2 regions of the Erwinia rhapontici genome follow, and region 2 is predicted to be linked to the other one. Evidence: predicted binding sites of a transcription regulator. Region 2 holds the regulator's gene; the other holds the start of a gene.
What was found. The regulator ArgR, encoded in region 2, controls arginine synthesis, uptake and breakdown. The targets are predictions, from matches to a motif close to ANTGAATAAAAATACANT.
Positions count from the first base shown of each region.

Region 1: argE (acetylornithine deacetylase) is a predicted target of ArgR. The motif match lies at 6,118-6,135, and genes of this name have one in related genera.

Region 1 is NZ_CP085627.1:4,847,740-4,855,333, reverse strand. Features, by position in the region: gene LJN55_RS22360 (bifunctional aspartate kinase/homoserine dehydrogenase II) at 1-671, shown strand, start outside; gene metF (methylenetetrahydrofolate reductase) at 886-1,788, shown strand; gene ppc (phosphoenolpyruvate carboxylase) at 1,896-4,547, opposite strand; gene argE (acetylornithine deacetylase) at 4,919-6,070, opposite strand; gene argB (acetylglutamate kinase) at 6,242-7,018, shown strand; gene LJN55_RS22335 (argininosuccinate synthase) at 7,168-7,594, shown strand, end outside.
Region 2 is NZ_CP085627.1:532,655-540,248, reverse strand. Features, by position in the region: gene zapG (Z-ring associated protein ZapG) at 1-26, shown strand, start outside; gene degQ (serine endoprotease DegQ) at 150-1,535, shown strand; gene degS (outer membrane-stress sensor serine endopeptidase DegS) at 1,618-2,688, shown strand; gene mdh (malate dehydrogenase) at 2,762-3,697, opposite strand; gene argR (transcriptional regulator ArgR) at 4,017-4,487, shown strand; gene yhcN (peroxide/acid stress response protein YhcN) at 4,915-5,178, shown strand; gene yhcN (peroxide/acid stress response protein YhcN) at 5,304-5,573, shown strand; gene yhcN (peroxide/acid stress response protein YhcN) at 5,666-5,929, shown strand; gene LJN55_RS02420 (barstar family protein) at 6,012-6,281, opposite strand; gene LJN55_RS02415 (NAD-dependent succinate-semialdehyde dehydrogenase) at 6,319-7,594, opposite strand, start outside.

The DNA of each region.
Region 1 (7,594 bases), 740 kb from region 2:
ATGCGTTTGCGAAAACCGGGCGCCACTGGTTGTATAACGCCACGGTCGGTGCCGGGTTGCCGGTGAACCACACGGTGCGCGATCTGCGTGAAAGCGGTGACAGCATTTTGTCGATCAGCGGTATCTTCTCCGGCACGCTCTCGTGGCTGTTCCTGCAATTTGATGGCACGGTGCCCTTTACCGAACTGGTGGATCAGGCGTGGCAGCAGGGTCTGACTGAACCCGATCCGCGTGTCGACCTCTCCGGCCAGGATGTGATGCGTAAGCTGGTGATTCTGGCGCGTGAGGCGGGCTACGATATTGAACCTGACCAGGTACGCGTTGAGTCGCTGGTTCCCGCCAGCTACCAGTCGGGATCGGTGGATGACTTCTTTGAGAATGCCGATGAGTTGAATGACCAGATGGTCCAGCGCTTTGAAGCCGCTCAGGAACTGGGACTGGTACTGCGCTACGTCGCACGTTTCGATGCCAACGGCAAAGCGCGTGTTGGCGTGGAAGCCGTGCGTGACGATCATCCGCTGGCGGCGCTGTTGCCGTGTGATAACGTGTTCGCTATCGAAAGCCGCTGGTATCGCGATAATCCCCTGGTGATCCGTGGGCCAGGTGCAGGGCGCGATGTCACTGCCGGAGCCATTCAGTCGGATCTCAACCGCCTGGCACAGTTGCTGTAATCTCCTCCTCATTTGGGCCAGGCACGCCTGGCCCCTTCGCCACATCCCACCTTCATGAATTTCCCTCATCTTTGTTGAGGATTTGTCACGCCTGGCCATCATTTATCTGTTGACTGAATAACCAATTTCCGTCATTTTGAATGTCTGGACGTCTAAACGGATAGACGGTCAAGGTAGCGAACCATCTTCAGCAGCGATCGATGAGGTAACGGGTATGAGTTTTTTCCACGCAAACCAGCGCGAAGCATTGAACCAAAGTCTTGCCGAAATCAGCGGGCAAATTAACGTTTCCTTTGAGTTCTTTCCACCGCGTACCAGTGAAATGGAAGACACTCTGTGGAGCTCAATCGATCGCCTTAGCAGCCTGAAGCCAAAATTCGTTTCGGTCACTTACGGTGCCAACTCCGGTGAACGTGATCGTACCCACAGCATTATCAAAGGCATTAAAGACCGTACCGGTCTGGAAGCCGCCCCGCACCTGACCTGTGTTGATGCTACCCGCGATGAACTGCGCGCCATTGCCCAGGATTACTGGGACAACGGCATCCGTCATATTGTGGCGCTGCGCGGTGACCTGCCGCCGGGCGGTGGCAAGCCGGAAATGTACGGGGCTGACCTGGTCGCCTTGCTGAAAGAAGTGGGTGATTTCGATATTTCTGTCGCGGCCTACCCGGAAGTGCATCCGGAAGCGAAAAGCGCACAGGCCGACCTGATCAACCTGAAACGTAAAATTGATGCCGGCGCGAACCGCGCGATCACTCAGTTCTTCTTTGATGTAGAAAGTTACCTGCGTTTTCGTGACCGTTGCGTGTCTACCGGTATTGATGTTGAGATTGTCCCGGGTATTCTGCCGGTGTCGAACTTTAAGCAGTTGCAGCGCTTTGCCACCATGACTAACGTGCGCGTACCGGGCTGGATGACCAGCATGTTTGAAGGACTGGATAACGACCCGGAAACCCGCAAAATGGTGGGTGCCAATGTCGCGATGGATATGGTGAAGATCCTCAGCCGCGAAGGGGTGAAAGATTTCCATTTCTACACGCTGAACCGTGCCGAAATGAGCTATGCCATTTGCCATACGCTGGGCGTACGCCCGGGGGCGCAGATCATCGCCTGAGAGGGGCGCCACGATCAAAAAAGGACGCGAAAGCGTCCTTTTTTGATCGTGGCGGGCGAACATCTGTAGGGGCCGATCATTTTTTCCGATCGGCCCGTGAGGCCAGATTAACCGGTATTACGCATCCCTGCCGCCACCCCGGCAATCGTCACCATCAGTGCCTGCTCAACGCGGGCATCCGGCTCTGCGCCTTCTGCTTCCTGCTGGCGTGAACGATGTAACAGTTCGGCCTGCAATACGTTCAGTGGGTCAGTGTAGACGTTACGTAGCGCAATCGATTCGGCAATCCACGGCTGGTCGGCCATCAGATGGGAATCGTTGGCGATGGTCAGCACCGCTTTAATATCGGAGTCCAGCTGGTCACGTAGCTGTTTGCCCAGTGCCCACAGCGACTTCTCGACCAGGCGCTGATCGTAGTACTCCGCCAGCCACAGGTCGGCTTTCGAGAACACCATTTCCAGCATCCCCAGGCGGGTAGAGAAGAAGGGCCAGTCACGACACATGGTCTCCAGCGTTTCCTGATGACCATCTTCCATCGCTTTCTGCAATGCGGCACCGGCACCTAACCAGGCAGGCAGCATCAGGCGGTTTTGCGTCCAGGCGAAGATCCACGGAATGGCGCGCAGTGATTCGACACCCCCCGTCGGACGACGTTTAGCCGGACGCGAACCCAGGGGTAATTTGGCCAGCTCCAGCTCCGGTGTGGCGGAGCGGAAGTACGGCACGAAATCGGCGTGTTCACGCACATAGCCACGATACATTTTGCAGGAAACATCAGAGAGCTGATCCATGATGCTGTTCCACTCTGCTTTCGGCTCCGGTGGTGGCAGCAGGTTAGCTTCGAGGATCGCGCCGGTGTACAGCGACAGGCTGCTGATGGTGACTTCTGGCAGGCCGTATTTGAAGCGGATCATCTCACCCTGTTCGGTGACACGCAGGCCACCTTTCAGGCTGCCCGGAGGCTGAGACAGCAATGCCGCATGCGCTGGCGCACCACCACGGCCGATTGAGCCACCGCGTCCATGGAACAGCGTCAGGGTGATACCCGCTTTCTCGCAGGTTTTGATCAGTGCATCCTGGGCCTGGTATTGTGCCCAGCTTGCTGCCATCACGCCCGCATCTTTCGCGGAGTCAGAATAGCCAATCATCACCATCTGTTTGCCCTGAATCAGGCCGCGATACCAGTCAATGTTGAGCAGCTGGCTCATCACGTCGTTGGCGTTATTCAGGTCATCGAGGGTCTCAAACAGCGGTGCGACCGGCATGGCGTAAGTAATGCCCGCTTCTTTCAGCAGCAGGTGAACCGCCAGCACGTCTGACGGCGTTTTCGCCATCGAGATCACATAGGCAGCAATCGAACCCTGAGGCACTTCTGCGGCCACGCGGCAGGTATCCAGCACTTCTTTGGTGTCGGCGCTGGGTTCCCACTGGCGCGGCATCAACGGACGCTTGGAATTCAGTTCACGGATCAGGAAGGCCTGTTTGTCGGCCTCTGACCAGCTTTCATAGTCGCCAAGACCGAGGTAACGGGTGATCTCTGCAATGGCTTCAGTGTGGCGGGTACTCTCCTGGCGCAGGTCAATACGCACCAGTGGAACGCCAAAGCACTTCACGCGGCGCAGGGTATCAAGAAGCTGACCGTTCGCGATGATGCCCATGCCACACGCCTGCAGTGACTGGTAGCAGGTGTACAGTGGTTCCCACAGCTGGTCGTTGGAGATCAGTAAATTGGCCGGGCGTGGTAAGCGCTCGCCCTTCAGGCGGCGTTCGAGATAAGCCTGAGTGCTCATCAGCTGGCCACGGAGGTTTTTCATGATCTCGCGGTAAGGTTCCAGGGCTTCCGGGTTACCACACAGCTCACGGACTTCTGGCGTACATTCAGACATCGACAGCTCAGAAACCAGCACGGCGATATCACGCAGGAACAGGTCGGTCGCTTTCCAGCGGCTCAGTTGTAAAACATGGCGAGTGATGTCGGCCGTGACGTTCGGGTTGCCGTCGCGGTCGCCGCCCATCCAGGAGGTAAATTTCACGGGGACAAAATCAACCGGCAGGGTGTAACCAAAAGCGGCTTCAACCTGTTCGTTTAGCTCGCGCAGGAAGTGAGGAACACCTTCCCACAGGCTGTTTTCGACGACCGCAAAGCCCCATTTAGCTTCATCGACCGGTGTCGGGCGGTATTTACGAATTTCATCGGTATGCCAGGCCTGTGCAACCAGCTGACGCAGGCGGCGCATGATCTTGCCGTGGTCATAATCAGACAGGTCATTGTGATCCAGCTGTTGCAGGCAGGTATTCACTTCTACCAGCTTATGGATCAAGGTGCGGCGGGTGATTTCAGTCGGGTGCGCGGTCAGAACAAGTTCAAGCGACAGGGACTCAATAGCTTCACGAACGGCGGCTTCGGTCAGGTCCGGCTGCTGCTTCAGGCGTTCAAACGTCTTTGCCAAGAGCTCCGGGTGATTCGCACCTTCGCCTTTTGGCGAAATGGTGTGGTACTGCTCGGCCACGTTGGTCAGGTTGAGGAACTGGCTGAAAGCGCGGGCAACCGGCAACAGTTCGTCATTGGACAGATTTTGCAGCGTGGACAGCAACTCTTGACGGTGGGCATCATTTCCCGCACGTGATGACTTAGAGAGCTTACGGATGGTTTCTACCTGGTCCAGGATGTTCTCTCCCAGTGCATCCTTAATCGTATCCCCGAGCAGTTTGCCGAGCATACTGACATTACTTCGCATTGCGGAATATTGTTCGTTCATATGACCCCTGACACCCTTCTTGTATTTGTAACTTTAATATCCGTCATACTTGAAGCTGCAACTACGTTGGCTGCTCTCACTCACCCGAATCACTGACTAATGTAAGCTCATCGGGACTCGCTCTTTTGCCGCCTTGCTGCAACTTCAACTATTTTGGCTATAAATAACCCTTGTGGGCATAACTTAGCCTTTTATCTAGCCACGTTAGCAACCATTCGTCAATTGACTTAAATTTGCCGCATCGTGACGCTAAATAGCGGGAATTTATGAAATTTAATTACAACGGAGTGAGATAAGTTATTCTTATCAACCAGAATAATTGAAATCGGTGGCAAACGGCTGTTTTGGCAGTCATTTACCCCCTTTTTTACTCAGTGATGGCAAAAATGATGCACCACCTGGGCGATTAACTCCCGGGTAGGTTTGATAAATGCCGTGTCAATAAATTCATCCGGCTGGTGTGCCTGATCGATCGATCCTGGGCCTAAAACCAGCGTCGGGCAGATTTCCTGAATAAATGGCGCCTCGGTACAGTAGTTCACTACTTCCGTTTCTGTCCCCAGCAATTTCTCCACGACCTGTACCAGCTGATGCTCGCGCGGGCACTCATAACCCGGGATCGGGGGATGCAGTTCACCCACGGTCAGGCGGCCTGGCCAGCGTGCACTGACGGGTGCCAGCGCTTCATTCAGCAAACCGTCAAGGTCGCTTAACGTCAGGCCTGGCAGTGGGCGGATATCCATATGCAATTCACAACAGGCGCAGATACGGTTGGCAGCGTCGCCACCGTTGATATGGCCAAAGTTCATGGTCGGATAGGGAATGGCGAATCCGTCATGGTGGTAGCGCGTTTTTAGCGTATTACGCAGTTCCATCAGTTGGGTAATCGACTCGTGCATCAGCTCAATGGCGTTGACGCCGCGTCCTGGATCGCTTGAGTGGCCGGACTGGCCCTGAATGCGAATCACATTGGAGAGATGGCCTTTGTGGGCGCGAACCGGTTTCAGTGAGGTGGGTTCACCGATAATGGCGCAGTCCGGGCGCAGGCTGGTGGTTTCTGAGAAAAACTTCGCGCCTGCCATCGTGGTTTCTTCGTCAGCGGTGGCGAGGATATACAGCGGTTTTTTCAGCGTTGAAACGTCAATATCACGCAGGGTATCTAAAATGAAGGCGAAGAAGCCTTTCATATCGGCGGTGCCCAGACCGTACAGTTTGTTGTCGTGCTCGGTCAGGGTAAAGGGATCGCGCGTCCAGCGGCCATCGTCGAAGGGAACGGTATCGGTATGACCCGCCAGCAGCAGCCCGCCGGCGCCGTGGCCGCTCTTCGCCAGCATATTGAATTTGTTGCGCGTACCGGGAACGGGTTGGACTTCCACGCTGAAGCCAATATCGCGGAACCAGCCGGCCAGTAAATTGATTAAAGTCTGATTACTCTGATCGAGCGCACTGTCGGTTGCACTGATTGATGGCGTAGCAATCAACTGGCGGTAAATCTCGATAAAAGGGGGTAATTTTGTCTTCACTGTTGACAGTCCTTGAGTTAGGATAGTATCAATATTCATGCATTAATAGTGAATAAAAATACATTAACGACGACCGGATGGAAACCGATAAATTTGTCTTCCACGGTAGCAGTTCAACAGGCGTTTTGGCAGCCCTGAAGCGCAATGACTCACAGTGAGCGAGTGACTTTCATGACAAATCCGTTAATTATCAAGTTGGGTGGTGTGTTGCTGGACAGCGAAGAAGCGCTGGAGCGGCTGTTTGACGCCCTGGTGACCTACCGTGCTGCCCACCAACGCCCACTGCTGATTGTTCACGGTGGTGGCTGCCTGGTGGATGAGCTGATGACTAAGCTTGCGCTGCCGGTGAAGAAGAAAAACGGCCTGCGCGTGACACCCGCCGATCAGATTGACATTATTACCGGCGCACTGGCCGGGACGGCGAACAAAACCCTGCTGGCCTGGTCGAAAAAACATGGCATTGATGCCGTTGGCCTGTGCCTCGGTGACGGCGGCAGCGTCAATGTGGCGCAGTTTGATGATGAACTCGGGCACGTGGGCCTGGCAACACCGGGATCGCCACGGTTGATCGCCACACTGCTGGAGGCGGGTTATCTGCCAGTCGTGAGTTCGATAGGTATTACTCAGGATGGCCTGCTGATGAACGTTAACGCCGATCAGGCCGCGACGGCGCTGGCCGCCACTCTGGGTGCAGACCTGATTCTGCTCTCTGACGTGAGTGGTATTCTCGATGCCAATAAACAACGCATTGAAGAGATGACGGCGGAGAAAGCGGAACAGCTGATTGCTGATGGCGTGATCACTGACGGCATGATCGTCAAGGTGAATGCCGCACTGGACGCTGCCCGTACCCTGGGCCGTCCGGTAGATATTGCCAGCTGGCGCCATGCTGAACAGCTGCCAGCCCTGTTTAACGGCGTGTCTATTGGCACCCGTATCCTCGCTTAATTATAAACCTTTCCCGAAAAATTTCGGGTTGCAGCAAGGCGGCGACGGAATGAATCCCCGGGAGCTTAGTTCACTAAGTGACTGGGGTGAGTGTAGGAAGCCAACGTAGTTGCAGCGTGAAAGATGATGGGAAATTGAAGGAAGAGACAATGCAAGATAAAAGCATCAAGAAAATCGTACTGGCTTACTCCGGCGGTCTGGATACTTCGGCCATTATTCCGTGGCTGAAAGAGAACTACGGCGGCTGTGAAGTGGTGGCATTCGTGGCCGATATCGGTCAGGAACGTGGCGATCTGGAAGGTGTAGAGCAGAAAGCGCTGCAATCCGGTGCATCCGAATGCCACGTTGTGGACCTGCGGGAAGAGTTCATCAGCGAGTACGTGTATCCGGTGCTTCAGACTGGTGCCCTGTATGAAGGCACCTACCTGCTGGGGACGTCAATGGCGCGCCCAATTATCGCTAAAGCTCAGGTCGAGCTGGCACTGAAAGTGGGGGCAGATGCACTGTGCCACGGCGCAACCGGTAAAGGTAATGACCAGGTGCGTTTCGAAACCACCTATACCGCACTGGCTCCGC
Region 2 (7,594 bases):
TGCGTGGCGATCGCGCTGCCAAATAATTTTTATTGGGGGTGCCTGGCACCCTCTCGTTTCTGAACGGTCATACCTGTATCACTCAACATATAGCCTGCAATTCCGGGTACACCTTTATTTATTCCCCTGGTAGCGAGAGCTGAGTCCCGATGAAGAAGAAATCATTTCTGTTAAGCGCACTGGCATTAAGTATTGGCGTCAATCTGGCCGTGGTCCCTGCGACCCAGGCATCGCTGCCTTCCCAGATTCAGGGACAACCGTTGCCGAGCCTGGCACCGATGTTGGAAAAAGTTCTGCCTGCCGTGGTCAGCGTTCACGTTGAGGGAACCGCGAGCGACAGCAAACAGCAACAGATCCCCGAGCAGTTAAAGCGCTTCTTCGAACAGAACGGCCAGGATAGTGCACAAGGTGACGAAAAATCACAAGAGTTTGAAGGACTGGCGTCAGGTGTGATCATTGATGCGGCAAAAGGTTACGTGCTGACCAATAACCACGTGGTTAACGGCGCAGACAAAATCAGCGTGCAGCTGAGCGACGGCCGCGAGTTCGATGCCAAACTGGTTGGCCACGATGAGCAGACCGATATTGCGCTCATCCAGCTCAATGGCGCCACGAAGCTAACGCAAGTTAAAATTGCCGACTCTGACCAGCTTAAAGTCGGGGATTTTGCCGTTGCGATCGGTAATCCGTTTGGACTGGGTCAGACCGCCACCTCAGGAATTGTCTCTGCCCTGGGGCGCAGTGGGCTGAACCTGGAAGGGTTGGAAAACTTTATCCAGACCGATGCGGCCATCAACCGGGGTAACTCCGGTGGAGCGCTGGTGAATCTCAATGGTGAACTGATCGGCCTGAACACGGCTATTCTGGCCTCCAGCGGCGGCAATATCGGCATTGGCTTTGCTATCCCCAGTAATATGGCGATGGGCCTTGCACAGCAGTTGATCCAGTTTGGCGAAGTTAAGCGTGGCCAGTTGGGAATCAAAGGCACCGAGATGACCGCTGAGATGGCGAAAGCCTTTAATGTAGACGTTCAACGTGGCGCTTTCGTCAACGAAGTATTACCCCAGTCCGCCGCGGCCAAAGCAGGCATCAAAGCCGGTGACATCATTACCAGCGTCGACGGTAAAGCCATCGCCAACTTTGCGGAACTGCGGGTGAAAATCGGCACCACCCCGCCGGGCCAGGATGTGAAGATCGGCCTGTTACGTGATGCTAAGCCACTCACCGTAACGGTGAAGCTGGATAACAGCACCCAGAGTAGCGCTGGCGCAGAGCTGACAACGCCAGCTTTACAGGGCGCGACACTCAGTGATGGAGCGGCCAAAGACGGCACCAAAGGGGTGAAAGTCGATGAGGTTGAGAAATCGACTCCCGCCGCCCAGTTTGGTCTGCAGAAAGACGATGTGATTGTTGGCGTCAACCGTACGCCAGTTCAGAACCTGGCCGAACTGCGTAAACTGCTGGAAGCAAAACCACCGCTACTGGCACTGAGCGTGATGCGCGGTGAAGAGAATATCTACCTGCTCCTGCCTTAACCCTCTTGCGCAGACACGGGCTACTGTGTCTGCGTAACTCATGCTATTCTGCCAGTCGTTCTTTCATTCACCGCTTAAGACCATGTTTCTTAAAATTTTGCGTTCAGTGATCTTTGGCCTGATTGTGGCCGGTATTCTTCTGGTAGCCGTACCGAGCCTCAGGCTTGGGGGCGACCTGTTGCCGCGCTCCAGCTCCAGTACCAGCACCACCAGTGAAGAACCTGTCAGTTACAATGCCGGGGTCCGCCGCGCGGCACCTGCCGTGGTCTATGTCTATAACCACAGCGCCAGCGGCTCAACAGATGTCCTGGGCTCAGGCGTAATAATGGATCCTCGTGGCTATATCCTGACCAATAAACATGTGATTAATGATGCCAGTCAGATTATCGTTAATCTGCAGGATGGACGCTCCTTTGAAGCCATGCTGGTCGGGTCAGATACGCTGACCGACCTGGCCGTGCTGAAAATCAATGCCTCCAGTTTGCCGGTGATCCCCATCAACCCGCAACGAGTCGCACACGTTGGCGACCTGGTAATGGCGATTGGTAACCCCTACAACATCGGACAAACCGTCACCCAGGGCATTATCGGTGCCACGGGGCGCGTTGGCCTCAGCCCTTCCCGTCATCAGGATTTCCTGCAAACAGATGCCTCGATTAACCGTGGCAACTCTGGCGGTGCGCTGATTAATTCTCTGGGTGAACTGATGGGGATTAATACGCTATCGTTTGATAAAAGTAGCAACGGTGAAACACCGGAAGGGCTGGGGTTTGCTATCCCCACCAAACTGGCGACTAAGGTGATGGAAAAGCTGATCCGCGATGGTCGGGTGATCCGTGGCTATATCGGTATCACGGGCCAGGAATTCCGACGCTCCAGTGGGCTGGAGACAGGAATAGAGCACCCTCAGCTTCAGGGTATCGTCGTTACCTATGTTAAAGCTGGTGGGCCCGCCGATATTGCCGGTATTCATGTCAATGACACGATTACCCGGGTCAACAACGTTCAGGCGGCTTCACCGCTGGAAACGATGGATCAGGTGGCGGAAATACGCCCGGGAACGGTGATTAACGTAGAAATCAGCCGTGAGGGTAAAAAGATGACGCTGCCAGTCACGGTTCAGGAATACCCGGAAGAGAATCAGACGCAGTAGTTTGACAGACATCCACCCCGGACAGAGCCGGGGTGAACAGCACCGCTACGGGTGCCATATATGAAGGGGTAAGTTACTTAACGAACTCTTCGCCGAGAGTAATATCCTTCTTCAGCGTGTCCAACATGCCATCCAGCGACTGCTGTTCAAACGCACTCAGTGCACCGATCGGACGACGTTCGACAATACCGTTTTTGCCCAGCAGCAACGGCTGTGAGAAGAAACGCGCATACTCGCCATCTCCTTCAACATAAGCACATTCAACAATGTTGCTTTCGCCTTTCAGAGCACGCACCAGAGACAAACCAAAGACCGCAGCCGCGTGGCCCATCGACAAAGTTGCAGAGCCGCCACCCGCTTTTGCCTCGACCACTTCAGTACCCGCATTCTGAATACGTTTCGTCAGTTCAGCGGCTTCCTGCTCGGTAAATGTCACGCCAGGGATCTGCGACAGCAATGGCAGGATCGTCACGCCGGAGTGTCCACCAACCACCGGCACATTGAGTTCTTCAGGCTGCTTGCCTTTCAAGGCAGCAACAAATGTGTTCGAACGAATGATATCGAGGGTCGTGATACCAAAAAGTTTATTTTTGTCGTAAACACCTGCTTTCTTCAGCACTTCAGCAGCAATCGCTACCGTGGTATTGACCGGGTTTGTGATGATACCAATCAGTGCTTTTGGGCTGGTTGAGGCGACCTGCTCAATCAGATTACGCACAATGCCGGCATTTACGTTGAAAAGATCTGAACGATCCATACCAGGTTTACGTGCAACACCAGCAGAAATCAGCACTACGTCAGCACCCTTAAGCGCAGGAGTCGCATCTTCACCGCTGAAACCTTCAATTTTGACTGCTGTAGGGATATGGCTTAAATCAACCGCGACACCGGGGGTAACCGGAGCGATATCATAGAGGGAGAGTTCTGAGCCTGCCGGAAGCTGAGTTTTAAGCAGGAGGGCCAAAGCCTGACCAATACCACCTGCTGCACCGAGGACCGCAACTTTCATCCTAAACTCCTTATTATTTTTTGAACATTACATGTGCCGGGAAATCAGTATACAAATACATCGTGATTGGGCGTTACATTACACCTTTAGCGCGTTGTGGAACAACCTCAACATTATAACAAAGTGTTCACAAAGTGCGCATTTCAGCACGGCGTCAGCACGTTTTTTTTCGCCGATAAAATTTGGTAAACTGTTGCGGAGACGGCCTTGAATGGCTCCGCGCCCGATTTCTCATTTGCATAAACATTCATTTTATTGCATATTAATGTAATATCCCGCTGAGGGTATCCCTTGATAACCCCCCTTTTATCGGTAACCTATGCGTAACCCATCAAAACAAGAAGACCTGATCAAGGCATTCAAAGCCTTACTCAAGGAAGAAAAATTCAGCTCGCAGGGCGAGATTGTCAGCGCACTGCAAGAAGAAGGCTTCGAGAATATCAATCAGTCGAAAGTGTCACGTATGCTGACGAAGTTCGGCGCAGTGCGCACGCGCAATGCAAAAATGGAGATGGTTTACTGCCTGCCAGCAGAACTGGGCGTGCCGACCACCACCAGTCCGCTAAAAAACCTGGTACTGGATATCGACTTTAACGATGCACTGGTTGTGATTCACACCAGCCCGGGTGCCGCACAGTTGATTGCACGCCTGCTGGATTCACTGGGTAAAGCAGAAGGTATTCTTGGAACCATCGCCGGAGATGACACCATCTTTATTACGCCTGCACGCGCCTTCTCGGTGAAGCAACTCTACGATGCGGTGCTGGTACTCTTCGAGCAAGAGTTATAAGGCACCACTGGCGTTAACCTGGCGGCAACACCCGCTGTCCATGCATTTTACTTAGGGCTGATACTGATCGGCCCTTTTTTATTTCCCTGATAAAACAACCAACAGCAGCATATCCCACTCCCTTCTCACCCGGTTCCTTGCGGCTACCACTGCCAAAAATTATTTCAGCAATGTGATCAACCCCTAATAAGCGCACAAATCGCTAATATCACGCAGTGCGATGTTTTTACACGTATTTAACAGGGGCTGGGTAAAATATAAGCGTTTTTTATAACGGCTGGTTATTAAAAATGCCATAACGCCAGAAGAATCCCAACAAAAAATTATTAGCATGCTATTAATTTTTTACGTTATTAGATCTATACTTGTTTTCGTGATGCAAATCACAGTACGTAAAAAGATAAAAACAGTTGACGAGGAAAATATCATGAACGTTAAAACTACTATTGCTGCATTGAGCGTGTTATCTGCGCTGTCATTTGGTTCTTTTGCCGCTGAATCTGTTAACGCCGATCAGGCTAAGAATCTGCAATCTATCGGCGTCATTAGCGTCAGCGGTGTCGCCGGATCGCCGATGGATATCCATCAGGCTCTGAATAATAAAGCAACTGAGAAAGGCGCCAGCGCTTACCGCGTTATCGAAGACTATGAGAACGGTAACTGGCACGCGACAGCGGAATTGTACAAATAATTCAGTCAGTCACCTGGACGTCTATTTATTAGTTAATTAATTAATGAAATACGGTAACCCCAAGTATAAAAAACGCTTTTAAGCCCTTTCGGTTACCGCGAAACCCTAATTCTGGAGTCATCATCATGAAAACCACTTTTACCATCGCTGCATTGAGTCTTGCTTCTGTTCTGTCATTCGGCGCCAGCGCCGCGAATCTGGTGACCAATGAGCAGGTCGCCAGCCAGAACCTGCAATCTGTCGGCACCGTAAGCGTCAGCGGTATCGACGGAACGCCAATGGATATCCGTCATGCGCTGTCAGAGAAAGCGGACCAGCAGGGCGCAACCTCTTACCGTGTCATCGAAGCACGTAACGACGGTAACTATCACGCCACCGCTGAACTGTATAAATAACATCGTATCGGGTGCTGCTGCACCCATCCGTGACATGACTGCGGTCATGATGTTGAATCCGCAGGTTGTTGGTCACAATGAGGAGATTAATCATGAAAATTAAAACAACCATCGCTGCATTGGGTCTGTTTTCTGTCGTCAGCTTTGGCGCATCTGCTGCACAGCTGGTCAACAGCCAACAGGCTGAAAATCTGCAATCTGCGGGGACAATTACGTTGAGTGGCGTGGCGGGTACACCGTCGGATATTCGTCAGCAGCTGTCACAAAAAGCCGATCGTGAAGGTGCCAGTGCTTATCGCATTATTGAAGCACGTAATCAGGACAGCTGGCACGCCACCGCCGAGCTCTATAAGTAATTCCTCGTCAATGCACTGCCCATGATGGGCAGGCCAGACGACCTTTTTGGCCCCGTTCGCCGGGGCCCTTTTTTTGCCCTTTTTACCTGACGTTAAAGCGGAGCTGGCCCTCAAGTTCCTCTTCCGCTTCATCAAAGAGCAAAATCAGTGCGCCATATCGTCGTTTCTGACCACTTCCCAGATGGATAAACTCAATCTCCAGCGGTAGCGGCACCTGCGGCTGAATGATGGCATCCCACAGGCTATCCAAATCGCTTATCACACTCGCCGTTAATGCAAACCGTTCACTGAACTGGCGGTAGAAATGCGCCTGGTCGACAATCACATTAAAATCGAAACTCTCTTTTCTCATGCTGGCTGCTCCGCAGGACACACAACCGGGCGTGGGGCTACAGCCCACCAATATGCAGGGCTTTGACTTCCATAAACTCTTCAAGCCCCAGAACCGAACCTTCCCGCCCCAGTCCGGAGGCTTTGATGCCACCGAACGGCGCCAACTCAGTAGAGACCGCACACTCATTCACTCCCACCATGCCACTTTCCAGCGCGGCAGAGACGCGGAATACCCGCTGCAGATTTTGTGTATAGAAGTAGGCGGCCAGACCAAACTCGGTATCATTCGCCCGGCGGACGACCTCTTCTTCCGTATCAAAACGGAAGCACGCGGCCACCGGACCGAAGGTCTCTTCATGGGCCAGTTTCATGGTTTCATTCGCTTCCGCAATCACGGTGGGTTGCCAGAAATTCCCCCCCAGCGCATGACGCGCACCACCGGTCACCAGCCTGCCGCCTTGTGCCACGGCATCGTTGACATGTTCTTCGACTTTTTTAAGCGCGGAGGCGTCTATTAGCGGCCCGATCACCACGCCCTCTTCCATTCCGTTACCCACCTTCAGCTTTTTCACTTCCTCCGCCAGTTGACTAACGAAGCGATCGTAAACACGGTTATGGATAAAGAAGCGATTCACGCTGACGCAGACCTGCCCGGCATTACGGAATTTATTAGCAATCGCCCCTTTCACCGCCGCATCAATATCCGCATCGTCAAAGACGATATAGGGTGCGTTGCCCCCCAGCTCCATTGAAACCTTTTTCAGCGTCTCGGCCGCATTGCGCATCAGCAACTTGCCAACTTGTGTGGAACCGGTAAAGGAGATTTTCCGCACCTGATTGCTCGCCATAATGGCATCACTGATCGCCTGCGTATCGCCGGCGACTGCATTCAGAACGCCATCGGGCACGCCCGCTTTTTTCGCCAGCGCCAGCAAGGCGAAGGCAGAAAGCGGCGTGTTATTAGCGGGTTTGATCACGCCGGTACAGCCAGCAGCCAGCGCCGGACCCAGTTTGCGAGTCAGCATGGCCATGGGGAAATTCCACGGTGTAATGGCGGCAACCACCCCAACAGGTTCACGCGTGGCAAGAATGCGGCTGCCCGGCTTTGCCGGAGGAATGATTTCACCATTCGCACGCTTCGCCTGTTCAGCAAACCACTGAATGAAGCTGGCAGCATACTCCACCTCGCCCTCTGCCTCTTTTAATGGTTTACCCTGTTCGGCGGTCATCAGACGCCCCAGCCAGGCTTTGTTTTCAAGGATAAGCTGATACCAGCGTTGCAGAATTTCCGCGCGTTGTTTGGCGGTCTGGGCACGCCAGCCCGGGAAAGCC